Regions from separate parts of the Bacillus hominis genome, predicted to be linked through region 2. Evidence: a T-box and tRNA genes for the amino acid it is inferred to sense, from the RefSeq annotation. Region 2 holds a T-box; the other holds one or more tRNA genes.
What was found. The T-box of region 2 lies ahead of ileS (isoleucine--tRNA ligase). A T-box ahead of a tRNA ligase gene usually reads a tRNA of that ligase, here a tRNA-Ile.
Positions count from the first base shown of each region.

Region 1: it encodes a tRNA-Ile, which carries the amino acid that the T-box ahead of ileS (isoleucine--tRNA ligase) is inferred to sense. The anticodon was not compared.

Region 1 covers NZ_JAUCFS010000005.1:3,848,811-3,856,459, forward strand. The annotation lists gene QUF93_RS22530 (PstS family phosphate ABC transporter substrate-binding protein) at 1-279, opposite strand, end outside; gene QUF93_RS22535 (peptidoglycan D,D-transpeptidase FtsI family protein) at 649-2,781, opposite strand; gene QUF93_RS22540 (MFS transporter) at 2,891-4,168, opposite strand; gene sodA (superoxide dismutase [Mn]) at 4,290-4,901, opposite strand; tRNA gene QUF93_RS22550 (tRNA-Ile) at 5,126-5,199, opposite strand; gene yqgB (protein YqgB) at 5,439-6,206, shown strand; gene QUF93_RS22560 (protein YqfZ) at 6,272-6,637, shown strand; gene ispG (flavodoxin-dependent (E)-4-hydroxy-3-methylbut-2-enyl-diphosphate synthase) at 6,803-7,649, shown strand, end outside.
Region 2 covers NZ_JAUCFS010000005.1:1,995,586-2,003,234, reverse strand. The annotation lists gene ileS (isoleucine--tRNA ligase) at 1-2,778, opposite strand, end outside; T-box leader at 2,833-3,071, opposite strand; gene QUF93_RS12725 (bacteriocin-processing peptidase family protein) at 3,170-7,372, opposite strand.

The sequences.
Region 1 (7,649 bases), 1.9 Mb from region 2:
TACCGGTTTCATCAATCTCGAAGCATTGTTTATATCTACTTCTCCTTTACTGAAACGATTAAATCCTCCTCCTGTCCCAGAAATACTAATAGAAATTTTCACATTTGGATGGGCCTTTGTATATTCCTCTGCTACTGCCTCTATAATAGGAAAAACCGTTGAGGATCCGTCAACTCTCACTTCTCCCATTTCATTTGTAGCGAATGCAGTAGACGTATTAAAACAAAGGAAACATGTCGATAATGTCAAAACTTTAATCGATGCGCTCATCCATTTCACGTGTTCTTCCTCCTAGAAGTAACCGGAAATAACAGGATTACAGATATAAGAATACTGCTAAACTATTAATTCGGTTTTAATTGTTTGTAAAAGTTTTGTAAATTTCCACAAAAACAACTGTATACACAAACTTGATTTTCACTTTTGTACTTTAGATGCAGGAATTTTTCTAATCATCCATAAAACTGCTATCTCCTATCACACAAGACAAACTTAGAGCGTATGCACTAATCTTGTTATGTTCATCGTTTTTGAAACTACATGTTTTTTTCAACATTTTACGCTTGTCCACATTTACTAAACCATATGCATAAAGCATAAAAAAAAGCACACTATCTTTTCAGATAGTGTGCTTTTTTTACAACTTTTTTATTCATCATCTTGTGTATTACTTTTTTTCTCTTTTTCATCTTTTGGAGCTTCACCAGTTAATGCTTGTTTTTTCAAATCAAAGTAAGCGTCCATTATTTCACGACCAATATATCCATTAATCCCTGTTTTATCATCATGTACCCACGGCACAACAACAGAAAATGCTACTTCTGGATCTTCAAGTGGCGCATAACCTACTAATGTTAAGTTATATGTTTCAACACGCTCACCTTTTGCATTTCTACCAATCTCTTTATCTCCGCCATATACAGTTTGAGCTGTACCTGTTTTCCCAGCTGCTTTATATGGTGCACCTGCAAAGTATTTTGTAGCTGTACCACCTGAATCGTTAAACACTTGTCTAAATCCTTCTTGAACACGTTTAATTTGTGATTCAGGCATATCAACACGATTTAATACTTTTGGTTCCATAGATTGAACAACTTTTCCAACTTCCTCTGGCTTCGTAGCTGGCTCGCGGATTTCCTTTACAACTTGGGGTTGCATACGATATCCACCATTTGCAATCGTCGAAATATATTGTGCTAATTGAAGCGGTGTATACGTATCATACTGTCCAATTGATAAATCTAATAAGAAACCTGGTTGACTTCCTCTACCCATTTGACCAGCAGTTTCATTTGGCAAATCAATTCCTGTTTTTACACCAAGCCCAAACTGCCCAAAATAGTAACGCATAGTATCAAATGCTTTTTGCGGGATATCTAACGTACCGCCTCGTACGTATGGAACCCCTGCAATATTCATCGCTGTTTTAAACATATAAACGTTTGAAGACTGTTTTAACGCTGTAAGGTCATTAATATACCCCATCGTTTTCCAAGATGACTTCGTAGGTGTCCCTTTTAATTTAATCGGTTCATCTAACTGTACTGATCCAGGTTGAATCGCACCAGTTTGATATCCCGTAAGTACTGTCGCACCTTTTACAGTTGAACCCATCGGATAAGAACTCGTCATCGTTCCTAATGCGAAATCATTTACTTTCGTTTGACCATCTTCGTTAACTAATTGTTTCCCTGCCATGGATAAAACTTCACCATTTTTCGGATTCATCATTACAACGAAAGCGCGATCTAAAAGCGGTTCTGATCCTTTAAATTTAATTAAGTTTTTCTCAAGAATCTCTTCTACACGCTTTTGTAATTCCATATCAATTGTTAAATTCAGGTCATTACCTCGTTGCCCTTGTGATACATTAATAGTTTCTAAAATATTACCGTCTTTATCTGTAACATTTCTCACTTCGGATTTTGTACCGTGTAAACTATCTTCGTACTGTTGCTCAAGGTAACTTTTCCCTACGCGATCATTACGATTATAATCGCGAACAAGGTAGTAATCTAATCGCTCTCTCGGTAACCCTTCATCAGAAGACGTTACACCACCAAGTACACTTCGGAACGTATCCTCATACTTATATTTTCGTTCCCAGTCGACATTTGTATCTACACCTGGTAATTTTGCTAAATTTTCACTAATAATCGCATATTCTTCTTCTGTTGCACCTTTTTTAACGATTTGCGGCGTCATTGCATATCCGCTTTCCATCTTACTTTTGATCGCCAATATTTCTAAATCTTTTGCTGACAATTGACTGATCTCTTCTTCTGTTACACGATTTCGTTGACGCTCATCTAGCTCTTTCTCTTCAATTTTATTCGCTTTCAACTCTTCACGATCTTTTTTTGTGATTTTTGTTTTTGCTTCTTCTTTATGTAAAGCAAGCCAATAATCTTTTTTATCGCGATCTGTTAACTTATCTGTTGGGACCTCAATCAAATCTGCTAACTTTTTCGCCGTTTCTAAGCGATCATCTGCAGTTGATCCCTTCATTTTTGTAAATGTAATTGTACGAATAGGCTCATTATCTACAACTGGTTGCCCATTACGATCAAATATTTTCCCGCGCGGTACAGGATTACTTATCGTTGAATTTTCTTTTTTCTCAACTTCATTTTTATATTCCTCACCACGAACAATTTGTACGTATCCAAGCCTTACAATAACCGCGGAGAACATTAAAAACACGCAAAAAAACAACACGTTTAACCGAAAGGGAACGTGGGTCTTTATCTTTGTCTGGTTCTTTTTCTGTTTCTTGCTCATACAAACCCCCTCTACCAACAGCTATGTAATGTGAAAGGGACACCTTCATACAGGTGCCCTCACTGCTGTCTTACATCTTTTTCTATTCTAGCATAAAACACACGATAAGTTAACCTTCTGGTTCAGTTTGATTCTGCGTGGTTCCTTGCGCTACAACGCTGGTTTTGCTCACATTCCCCTCATCATATTTGACATTTTTAACTGCAAAATAAATAAGAAAATGTCCAGCTCCTAAAATACATAGTAAGAAAGGTAAACTTTTTTCAGGAGGAAAGAATATGACAGCACATAAAAAACTTAAAATGGAACAAATTCTTCCGGCATTTAACCATAATTCCCTGACAACTACATATTCTACACGCCATTCTCTCGCCTGTTTTGCTCTACCAATTACATCGTATGTCATGGATCCGTACGGAACAAGTAAAATAGGATATGCAATCGCAATACATGCTGCATAAATAAGTAATTTCGTATATGTAACATTAAAAATAACTAAAAATACGACCGCATATAAAATAATTCCACCAAGTAAAATTGCTTTTTTTCGCCATTCTTTCTTTAACATACGAGCAACTAAATAATAGCATACAAATGATACTGCAGAATTCACTAAACTATATTTCCCTAGTGCTAACTCGCTACCAGATGCTAAATAGACGTATACCGAAATAACGAAAATAAACGTTCCCTCTCTCAAACCTTGGAAGAAATGAGCGCGCGTAATTCTCCCCCAGTTTTCATCAACTTGCCGCTCTTTCAATACTTGTACAATTTCATAGCGTCCTTCACATTCTCTCTTCGATAAAAAAAAGCTTAGAACGACTGCAACCGCAAATAGCATTAACGAGAGGAAGAAAACGACAGTATAACCGCTCCATTTTTCCATACGTGAAATTGTATATCCTGCTGCTATCGGTCCAATCATTCCAGAGAAAGATGTAAGAAGTCCGAGAAAACCGTTAAAAAAATCTCTTGTTTCTGGTTCTGTAATCTCAAATGTCAACAAGTTAAAAGCGAGCCAATAAAAACCATAGCCAACTCCTAAAAGGGCTCCCATTAGTAAAATATAGTGAGATGCACTTTTTCCCGCTACTAAAACGACGATAAAAAAAACAGCTAACGTGCCTACACCTATTCTCAATAAAATCGAGCGATCAATACGTTTCGCTAATTTCCCGCCCACAAGAAATGTTAGAGGCTGCAATACAACGCTGGCCAAATTATACAAGCCCAGATTTACATAATTTTGTGTTTGCTTCCATAAATAAATGTTTACAAACGTATTCGATAAAGAAATTGCGAGCGTGTATAAACCTCCTATAACGAGCAATAATACTAAATCCCGATTCACTTCAACATCACCAATTACATGTTTCCACTTCATACACAACTCTCCTTTACTTCATGTTCTAGTCTTCCAAAGACAAGCTCAATTATGTAAAAGGAGAGCATAGAAAAAAGCTAGGAGAAAACTCCTAGCTTTTTTCTAGCTGTATTAACTTTAATTATTTTGCTTCTTGGTAAAGTTTTTCAGCAACGTTCCAATCTACAACGTTCCAGAATGCACCGATGTAGTCAGGACGACGGTTTTGGTAATTTAAGTAGTAAGCATGCTCCCAAACATCTAAACCGATAACTGGAGTTTTACCTTCAGTTAGAGGAGAATCTTGGTTTGGAGTGCTTGTTACTTCTAACTCACCATTGTTTACTACTAACCAAGCCCAACCAGAACCGAAGCGAGTTGCGCCAGCTTTTGCGAATTCTTCTTTGAATGCATCGAAGCTACCGAATTTCGCTTCAATCGCAGTTGCAAGTTCGCCTACTGGTTGTCCCCCGCCGTTTGGAGATAGGATTGTCCAGAAGAATGTATGGTTAGCATGTCCGCCACCATTGTTACGTACTGCTGTACGGATTGCTTCAGGTACTTCGTTTAAGTTTGCAACTAATTCTTCAACGCTTTTGTCAGCTAATTCTGCATGACCTTCTAAAGCAGCGTTTAAGTTTGTAATATACGTGTTGTGATGTTTTGTATGATGGATGTTCATTGTTTCTTTATCAAAGTGAGGTTCTAAAGCATCATACGCATAAGGTAAATTTGGTAATTCGTGTTTTGCCATTGTTATATTCCTCCCGGTTTATGTATTGTCACTATATATGTGACCTACAACTTCATTCTACCCTAATTGCCATAGGGTGCAAACAAATAAATCGCTTTGTCTTGCTATCATTAAAGTAGCAAAATTCCCACTTCTTTTCAATTAAAATGCTCATATATTCCGTAAAAAAAGCTTCCTTCTACAAGGAAGCTTCCTGCTGACATAATAAACATATGAAATGGATATGGACCCTGTAGGACTCGAACCTACGACCGGACGGTTATGAGCCGTCTGCTCTAACCAACTGAGCTAAGGGTCCACAATTATGTATGTAACATGAAAAACAACTAAATTCCCATCGGATATATCGTTTGAAAAATGTAAGATAAATTTACCATATACAAAAGAAAAGTGTCAATTGTATTTTTCTCTACTAAAAGAAGTAAATTAATAAGAAGAAATTTAGTCCTTTCTACTATATGTAAATATAATATATCTTGAGCTCCTCTAGATTCGTACGTTACAATGATTTTATACATACATAAAGGAAGTGAATCTATGTCCATTTTTACACAGCTAGCAAAAAGCGTATATTCGCCTAAAGATATGGCGCTTTTCCGTTTCCAAAAAATCGGTAAAACCATTTTGTATATTATGCTTCTTTGCCTAATCACTACTATTCCAAGAACTTTCTTGTACGGTAGCGTTATCCAAGATGGTGTTAACATGGTAAATAAAGTAATCGAAAAAGATTTACCTGATTTTAAAATTGAAAATGGCGAGCTACAAGCTGATATTGATCAACCTATCGAAAAAGAAGACGGAAATGCCCTTTTCGTATTTGATCCAAATTCAACAGACTTAGAAAAATATCAAAATAAAACAGGTTTATTTGTTTTAAAAGATAAAGTAGTCTCCATGGGGAATGGTCAAACACAAACATACTCCTATAATGACTTACTAGGCGCATCTCTTGAGAAAAAAGATTTACAAGATTTCATTTCGTTATTTGACAGTATTTATCCAATCTTATTATTCGTTATTGGGTTCTTACTGTACTTATTCCAATTATTTATTACCTTTGTAGGAGTTACATTGCTTGCCTTCATCGGTTCTGCGATGAGCGGTCAACGCAAATTATCTTATAAACAAGTTTGGACATTAACTGCTTACAGCTACACAATTCCAACAATCTTCTTTATGATTATGGATTTATTCAAAATAAACGTACCTGGTGCAACATTCATTTACATTGCAGTTGTTTTAATCGTTCTATACTTAACAATGAAAGAGGTTCCAAAACCGAAAGAAAAACAAGAACTATAAAAAAATGCCTAAATAGGCATTTTTTTTTTGGACAAGCATATATTCCTAGCAAAGGAGTGAAGGATATGAAGAGATTAGGTGTACTCTTATTCGTGCTTGTCCTCGGTTATATATTTTATTACGACATAAAAATCGGTACTTTACCGATGTTAAGTTCATACAAAAAAACCTCTGCTGCCCAAACGATAAAAAAAGAAAATACAGATACAAAACAAAATAAAGAGAAAGAAACAGAAAAAGAAACGGATACAGTTTATAAAGCAATCGAAGTAAAAACTGGCGATACAGTTCTTTCTATTACAGAAGCGATTAATAAGAAAAAAATTCCTTCTATTGAAAAAGTAATTGATGACTTTAAGCAATTAAATAAAAATACATCTGCTACAAAAATCCAAGTTGGAAAGTCTTATAAATTCCCGTTATATCAATAAGCCATCACTTAATCCTTGTCAATTATATAAAGGCGCTGATACAATAGTAAAAGTGAAACCGAGTACTTTGGTTTCTATAGCCCTTTCTCACACATACTATCATTGATGTAAGGGACTAAAATAAGAAACTTCTTTTATAAGGAGAGCGATCAATTCGTGAATGAAATGACTCATCGTACAAAAACACGTCCAGTTAAAGTCGGTAATTTAACAATTGGCGGTAACAATGAATTAATTATACAAAGTATGACAACAACAAAAACACATGATGTTGAGGCTACAGTTGCTGAAATTAAACGTTTAGAAGAAGCTGGCTGTCAAGTTGTTCGTGTTGCTGTTCCAGACGAACGCGCAGCAAATGCTATTGCTGATATTAAAAAACAAATCAACATTCCACTTGTTGCTGATATTCATTTTGATTATCGCCTTGCTTTAAAAGCAATCGAAGGCGGCATTGATAAAGTACGTATCAATCCAGGTAACATTGGACGTCGCCATAAAGTAGAAGCTGTTGTAAATGCAGCGAAAGAGCGTGGCATTCCAATCCGTATCGGTGTAAATGCCGGCTCATTAGAACGTCATATTTTAGAAAAGTATGGATATCCAACTGCTGATGGTATGGTCGAGAGTGCACTGCACCATATTAAAATTTTAGAGGACTTAGATTTCCACGATATTATCGTATCAATGAAAGCCTCTGATGTTAACTTAGCAATTGAAGCATACGAAAAAGCTGCTCGCGCTTTTGATTACCCATTACATTTAGGTATTACAGAATCAGGAACATTGTTTGCTGGAACTGTAAAAAGCGCCGCCGGTCTTGGAGCAATTTTAAGTAAAGGCATCGGAAATACACTTCGTATCTCTTTAAGTGCTGATCCAGTTGAAGAAGTAAAAGTTGCACGTGAACTATTAAAGTCATTCGGTCTTGCATCTAATGCCGCAACACTTATTTCTTGTCCAACTTGTGGTCGTATTGAAATCGACCTCATTAGCATTGCTAATGAAGTCG
Region 2 (7,649 bases):
TGATTTTGCAACTTTCTCTACCAACACATCTTCAGCCGTTACAACTACTTCTTCTCCTGATGCTGCTTCGTAAACTGCTCTTTCTGTAGATACAAAGTTTTGTACCTCTTCTTGTGATAATTGTTTTAACCAGCCGTTTACTGCATTCACATTTTTACCGAACTTCGGTCCCGCCGTTTTAAAATTCAGCTTTAATTGATAAGATGTATACTTCGTTTCATCTAGTTCAACATGGAATGCCTTCACATTTAGTTCATCCATAACGATATCACGATAAGATTCCCAATCGATATCATTTTCGTTATGCTCAAGTAATACCAGCTCTGCTAACGGCTGTTTTACTTTTAATGAATGTTGATTACGATTACTTCTTCCAAGTTCAACAACTTGTAAAACAGCATCCATTTCCGCTTCTAACTTCGGCTGAAGTAGTGATTCATTTACAACTGGATAATCTTCTAAATGAACACTACTACCCTCTAAATTCAGATGAATATCTTCAGCGACAAACGGTGTAAATGGTGCAATTAATTTACTAATTGTTACAAGCACTTCATGAAGTGTCTCATATGCAGCTGCTTTTTCAGCATTCATACCAGATTCCCAAAAACGATTGCGTGATCGTCTTACGTACCAGTTACTCACTTCATCTACAAGCGCCGCAATTTCACGAGCTGCATTCGTAAATTGATAATCATCAAGTGCAGTTCTTACCTTTCTCGTTGTGCTATGCAATCTTGATAACACCCATTCATCTAATTTCGTCCGTTTAACATCATATGTTTCTTTCGGATTATACTCATCTAAACTTGCATATAAAACATAGAAGCTATACACATTGACTAACGTATCTACAAATTTAGATTTCGCTTCTTGTACTGTTCTTTCAGAGAATCGCTTCGCGTTCCACGGAGCACTGTCAACAAGAAGAGCCCATCGTAGTGCATCCGCCCCAAATTTCTCTACTAAATCTACAGGATCTAGTGCGTTACCTTTACTTTTAGACATTTTCTGTCCTTCTTCATCTAGAACATGCCCAAGTGATAATACTCGTTTATATGGTACTTTCCCTGTATATAGTGCTGATACTGCCAATAAACTATAAAACCAACCGCGTGTTTGATCAATTCCCTCCGCAATTACATCTGCTGGAAACTGTTCTTCAAATAACTCTTTATTTTCAAACGGGTAATGATATTGCGCAAAAGGCATGGAACCACTATCAAACCAAACATCAATTACTTCTGGTGTACGGTTCATTGTACTTCCGCATTTTTCACAGCACACTTGTACTTCATCTACATATGGCTTATGCAATTCTAAATCTTCAGGCGTTTCTTTTGTACTATGCTTTCTTAATTCAGCAATACTTTTCGGTGCGAATTGATGATCACAGCTTTCACATTCCCATACATTTAATGGTGTTCCCCAATATCTATTTCGGCTAATATTCCAGTCCACCATATTTTCTAAAAACTTTCCAAAGCGTCCGTGCTTCATATGATCTGGATACCACGTGACGGAATTATTATTTTGTAAAAATGTTTCTTTAATCTCAGTTGTTCGAATTAACCAGCTTTCTCCTGCATAATAAAGTAACGGTGAATCACAGCGCCAACAGTGTGGATAGCTATGCTCATATTTTTCTTTATGGTATAACAAGCCTTCTTTTGCTAAATATCGAACGATATCGACATCACATTCTTTTACGAACTTGCCTTTTAGAAATGGTACTGCCTCTGTATACTCACCTTTTCCATCTACAACATGTAAGAAAGATAACCCTTCACTTTGAACGACTCTATAATCGTCCTCCCCATAAGCTGGAGCGATATGAACAAGTCCAGTACCACTATCTGCAGTAACAAAATCTGCCGCAATCACACGGTATCCATTTGTAACTTCCTTCATAGGAAACGGTGCTGTATATGAAATATTTAATAATTCTTCTCCTTTATGGATAGACACTACTTCATAATCTTCTTTAAGCACTTCTTGCACACGTTCTTTTGCAACAATATACACTGACTCTTCTTGTTTTGCTTTTACGTATTCCATATTCGGATGTACGGCAAGTGCAACATTCGCTGGGAGCGTCCACGGTGTTGTCGTCCATCCAAGGAAATACTCATTTTCACTATCTTTCACTTTAAACTTAACTGTGGCGCTTAAATCTTTAACTGTTTTGTATCCTTGTGCAACTTCATGTGAACTAAGTGATGTTTGACAGCTTGGACAGTACGGTGAAACTCTATGCCCTTTATATAACAAGCCTTTCTCATGAATTGTCCCTAAAATATGCCATACACTTTCGATATATGGATTCTCTAAAGTAACGTATGGATCATCCATATCTACCCAATAACCGATACTTTCAGTAAATTCACGCCACTGCTTCTCATATGTGAATACACTTTCTTTACACTTTTGAATAAATGTTTCAATGCCGTACTCTTCGATTTCATGTTTACCTGAAATGCCAAGTTGTTTTTCAACACCTAATTCTACAGGTAATCCATGTGTATCCCATCCGGCTTTTCTTAAAACTTTATATCCAGCCATCGTTTTATATCTCGCTACTAAATCTTTAATCGCCCGCCCAAGTGCATGGCCGACGTGTGGTAATCCGTTCGCAGTTGGTGGCCCTTCATAAAACACAAAAGATTGTGCGCCTTCTCGATTCTGAATTGATTGCTCAAAAATACTTTGCTCGCTCCACTGCTTACGAATACGTGTTTCTCTCCCTACAGCTGACTCTTTTACATCTACTTTTTTCATGTACAATCACTCCTTTGAATTTTTTAAAAGCACACAAAAAACCCGTCCCTATGAAGTAGGGACGGGTTTACCCGCGTTACCACCCTAATTCTATTAGCTTTTCACTAATAGCACTTAGCAACGTACTAACATACGCGTTCTTTGTAACGGTAGACATCCGTCCGAGCTTACTTTATTCAGCCACGGCTCCTCGGAGATGATTTTCAAATAACGTCTGCACACCGGATTTCAGCAATACACCGGCTCTCTGGGGAACAGCTCACTATTCTACTCTTTCTCGTCTTCAGATTTGTATACTTTATTAAAAGTTATTTTATTCCATTGGGCAATTAATTGTCAACCAATTCAAAACATATTTTTATTTATATCCTCTTTCTCTATTCTTATACAATTACTTTTCAAATTCTCTCAATCCTGCTAAATCTTCATCTTCCTCTGCAAGTTCAGCAAAAAATCCTGTTTCATCTTCACGAAGCACAATTTCAAGTTCATCTCTTGCCTCTTCATTTCTGTTTAATAATGTTAAATAACAAGCATGATCGTATCTTGCTAACAAGTCAGTAGCATCAATTGCTAATATTTCACTTGTTATTTTTTCTGCCTTTGTCGTTTGCCCAGCTCTATGATACGAAGATGCTAAAGCAAGAAGAATTGCTGTTTCATTTGGATGATGTACAGAAGCATCTTCTAATAAATAAATCGCATCCTCATACCTCTCTTGACTTTGATATACTTCTGCTAAAGCAAGGAATCCTCTACTTACAAATGGTGTTTTCTCAATTAATTGCAAGTAAATTTTTTCGGCTTTTCTTTCTTCGCCTAGCTTACATAATACATTCGCTTGTAAAAGAAGAGTGTCATAATCATCCGGTAGCTCTCGAACCATTTGTTTCGTTAATTCAAAAGCATCTCGTAACATATCTTCTTCCTCACACTCAATGAAAAGATTTACAAGTTGCTTCGCTACATCATAATCCCACTTATTTTCTAACGATGTTTGTAATACCTCTATCGCTTCTTTATTCATCGCTGCATTCTCATAAAATATTGCGAAACGCTGCGCTACCATACTATTTTTCGGGTTTAACTTCAAGGAGATTTCAAATAAATCAATAATAACTGTAATCATTGAAATTTCCTTCGCACGATTTTTCATGCGATAAAATGCTCTTTTAAATATAGATTTTTTTGGTTGCTCATTTTGCTGCCTTTCTACTAATCTTTCGGCAACTGCAGTAGCTGCATACATAAACGCTGTACTTCTTTCTGCTTTTCTCACCTTTAACGTATGAAGTACGTCTCGTATTTGGGATAATTTTTTATGTTGTTCCATTGCTTTTACGTACACACCAAATATACGTTCACTTTCCAAATCTTTATGCATTACTTTCAGCGCAACTTCGATTGCTTCTGCACTCTGCTTTTTAACTAGCACTTTCGCATAATGATATAGTACTTCCACATGCTCTTCATCTATTTTCATTGCATATTCGATATATTCTTTTTCTTTATCTATATCATCCATCGCGCCAAACACGTATGCAATCGCATCTAAACGCCATGTTTCAGGAACTTCTTCCGCTAATTTTTCTAATTCAACTAGCAATTCTTCCTGAAGATTCATTTCTACTGAAAGCTGCGCTAAATATTCCATATTTATATGCATTGGTTCTTCTTTCATCGCCTGGACCATATGATTTTGTTCTTTGGAACGATTCTCTTCTTTTTCATATATTTCTGCAAGTTGTAAATGTACACCTCGGAAGTTTGCATCAAGCTCTAAACATGTTTCATACGCTTGTTTTGCTTCTGTCAATTGTCCTAATGCCATATATGTTTCGCCAATTCGAAAATATGGAAATGCAGTTCTCTTTTGTTCTATTGCCTTGTTGTATCTCTTCATTGCTTGATCATACTGTCCAATAGATTCATATAAAACACCAGCGTAACAACCGTATTCAATTACTTCCGTTTTCTCTTTTTCTAACGTTCTTAAAAACGCTATGCCTCGTTGCACAAAAGCTGTGTCTTTTATTCGATTTACATACTCATCCAACACGCTCGCTATATTAGCGTATACGCTTCGTATACCGTTCTCTAATTTAGAAAGTGCAAGTTTTAACTCTTTTTCATCCCCACCTAATGCCATTTCAGCATCCCATAGCACCATGCCAGCATTCATAAGGAAATCTTGATTGTCTTCAAATTGCTTATTGATACTAACAATATAGTTTTTTGCATCCTCATATTGTTCCTTTGCCATATAAACTTGAGTTAAACCGAAATGAGAATATACATCTTCATTATTTTCTTCTAAAGAACGCTTATATATAGTTTCCGCTTCTTCAAGTTCATCATTTTGAAAATGTACATCTCCTAAACGAACATATAAAGATGCCTGATCTTCACAATTTTGAATTCCTTGTAATAAAATTTCCTTCGTACTTTTCTCATCATCCATATCTGATTCATAGATTTCCGAAAGCTTCGTATATAAATAGGCTGCTGTTTTATCTAATTGAATTGCTACTTTAAGTCCTTTTACCGCCAAATACACTTTCCCTAAATGCTGAGCACATCTTGCACGTTCATACCATATGTGCGCTTCATACTTATATTCTTTTAATAAATCATTAAAGAATCCATATGCTTCTTCATATCGTTCTAAATCTATTAAAATTAAACCGTGATTTACAAGTGTAAACCTTTCTGGGCTACGTTCTATAGCTGTTAGAGAATACTCTAGCCCCTTTTCGGATTGATCCATATACATGTATGATAATGCTAAGAAACTCCACGCAACTGGTTGATCTGCATCCAATTGTAATGATGAACGAAAACTAGCAATCGCTTCTGCATAATTATCTTGCTCAAAAGAATAACGTCCATTTATAAAATGATACAACGCTTGATTGCTTTTCTTCTCCACACTTTGAAGCATATGTCCTGCTTTTTCCATATCTTGCAGACGAATAAAACACTGTGCACTATGCAATTTCACAAAGTCAGAGCTTGGAAACTTTTCCATTAATTTTTCTATACAAAACTGAATAAAATCTTTATCTACCTCAGCATCTAAATGTTTAATCGTATATAGCCAAGTGTTTGGGTTTTCACTTGTTTCTTTTAAAAATAGTACTAACTTTTCAATTCCCTCTTTATCTTGCTCAGCTAAATGATCTGTAAGAGAAAAGATTGTTTTATAATAAGTGTGTTCTTCCTCATTTAAAAATGAAAGTTGTTCCATTCTATCTTTTGGTATAAACGTAATAGCTAAACAATCTGTATAACGATATTTTTCTTGTAACTTATCATATTCCACAAGAATCGGTTCCAAGAAATTCGGATCTTGAATATAAAAAGCTTGCAGTACATCGTCATAACCAGAAAGCACTTGTACATGGGAAGCGTGCTCAATATCTATACTTAATAAAACGGGAATACCTTGATTGAGTAATTTCTTATAATTTTCCTCATTCCCTTGAAAATAACGATATTCGTAACCTTGCTCTTCTATATATGTAACTGTATCTGAAAACTTAGAACCTGTTACATCAAAAATATGTTGTGCAATTTCGTCTTGCGTACGTTTTTCTCCCCATACCCCTAACATCATTTCCAAACTAGTCGGAACGCAATAGTTATCCTTCTGTACAACCGGAACTATCGGTAAGCGAACCTTTTTTCCATCAGGATTTTTTTCTATATGATGATATAGAGAATTTTTTAAACTCTTTTCACTTTTCAATAGTGCTTGCAAATCGTGAATATTATTCATTTTATAAAATGCTTCTGCACGTAAATGTACAAAATAAGTTGTATATGCATGATGCGGAAGCATATGATTCATTTTATCTATTACCACTAACATTTCTTCATAGCACTCTAAATCTAATAAATATTTTACTTTTTCAAAATAGAAATATGGTACTTGAGGGAACTTTGCAATCGCATCATTAATGAGTTGTAATGCTCGCTGCTGTTCACCTTTATATGCATATAATTGCGCCAATAAGTACGTAGCTAACTCTTCACAATCTTTATGCTGCTGACCAGCTAAAAGTTGTTCCTCTGCTTTCTCCCACTCACCAGTCTGTATATATAAGTAACCCCATTTATCAAAAACTGCGCGTGTACTATACTTTTCTGCCTTTTGCATATAGGCATAAGCCTCTTCATTGCGCTTCATATCTAACAAACATCTAACTAACGTAAAATATGCTTTCGTTAAAACATCCGCATCAGTTTCTTCTTCATTTACCTCTTCCAAAGAATCTTTTAATAATTGTTCAGCATCAAGGATTTTACGCTCATCAATTAACTCATCACAATATAAAGAGAGCGTTCTCATATTTGGGAATTTTTTATAAGTATAACGAATTAAAAAGGAGCTGTATTGATGCATCAAACCTTCATCAGCAAGACGAATTAATGTATCAAACTCCTTGGGTGATGAAACGTTAGAAAGCCAGTTCTTCACGTATGATAACTTTTTCGTTTCTTTTATATGTGCAATTTCATTATTTATCTCCTGTAATCCATCTACAAATCTCTTTTCTTTTAAACAAATCTCTAATTGCTTAAAATCTAGCATGCATTCACCTCAAATTATTATTTATACTGCCATTTGCAAGCAGTATTCTAACCTACTTGCTTAGATTTTACACATCATATAGTATGCATTCAACTAAAACCTCATATAATGAACGATATTATTTAATATTATTCAAGTTTACAACTAAATATCTTAAAAACGATGATTTTTCTTGGTATTTTATTTAATTTGATGTAATATCGTATTATCTTGAAACAATGTTTTAGAGATCATAATCAGCAAATGAAATTATATCAACAATTATTTAAATATATCT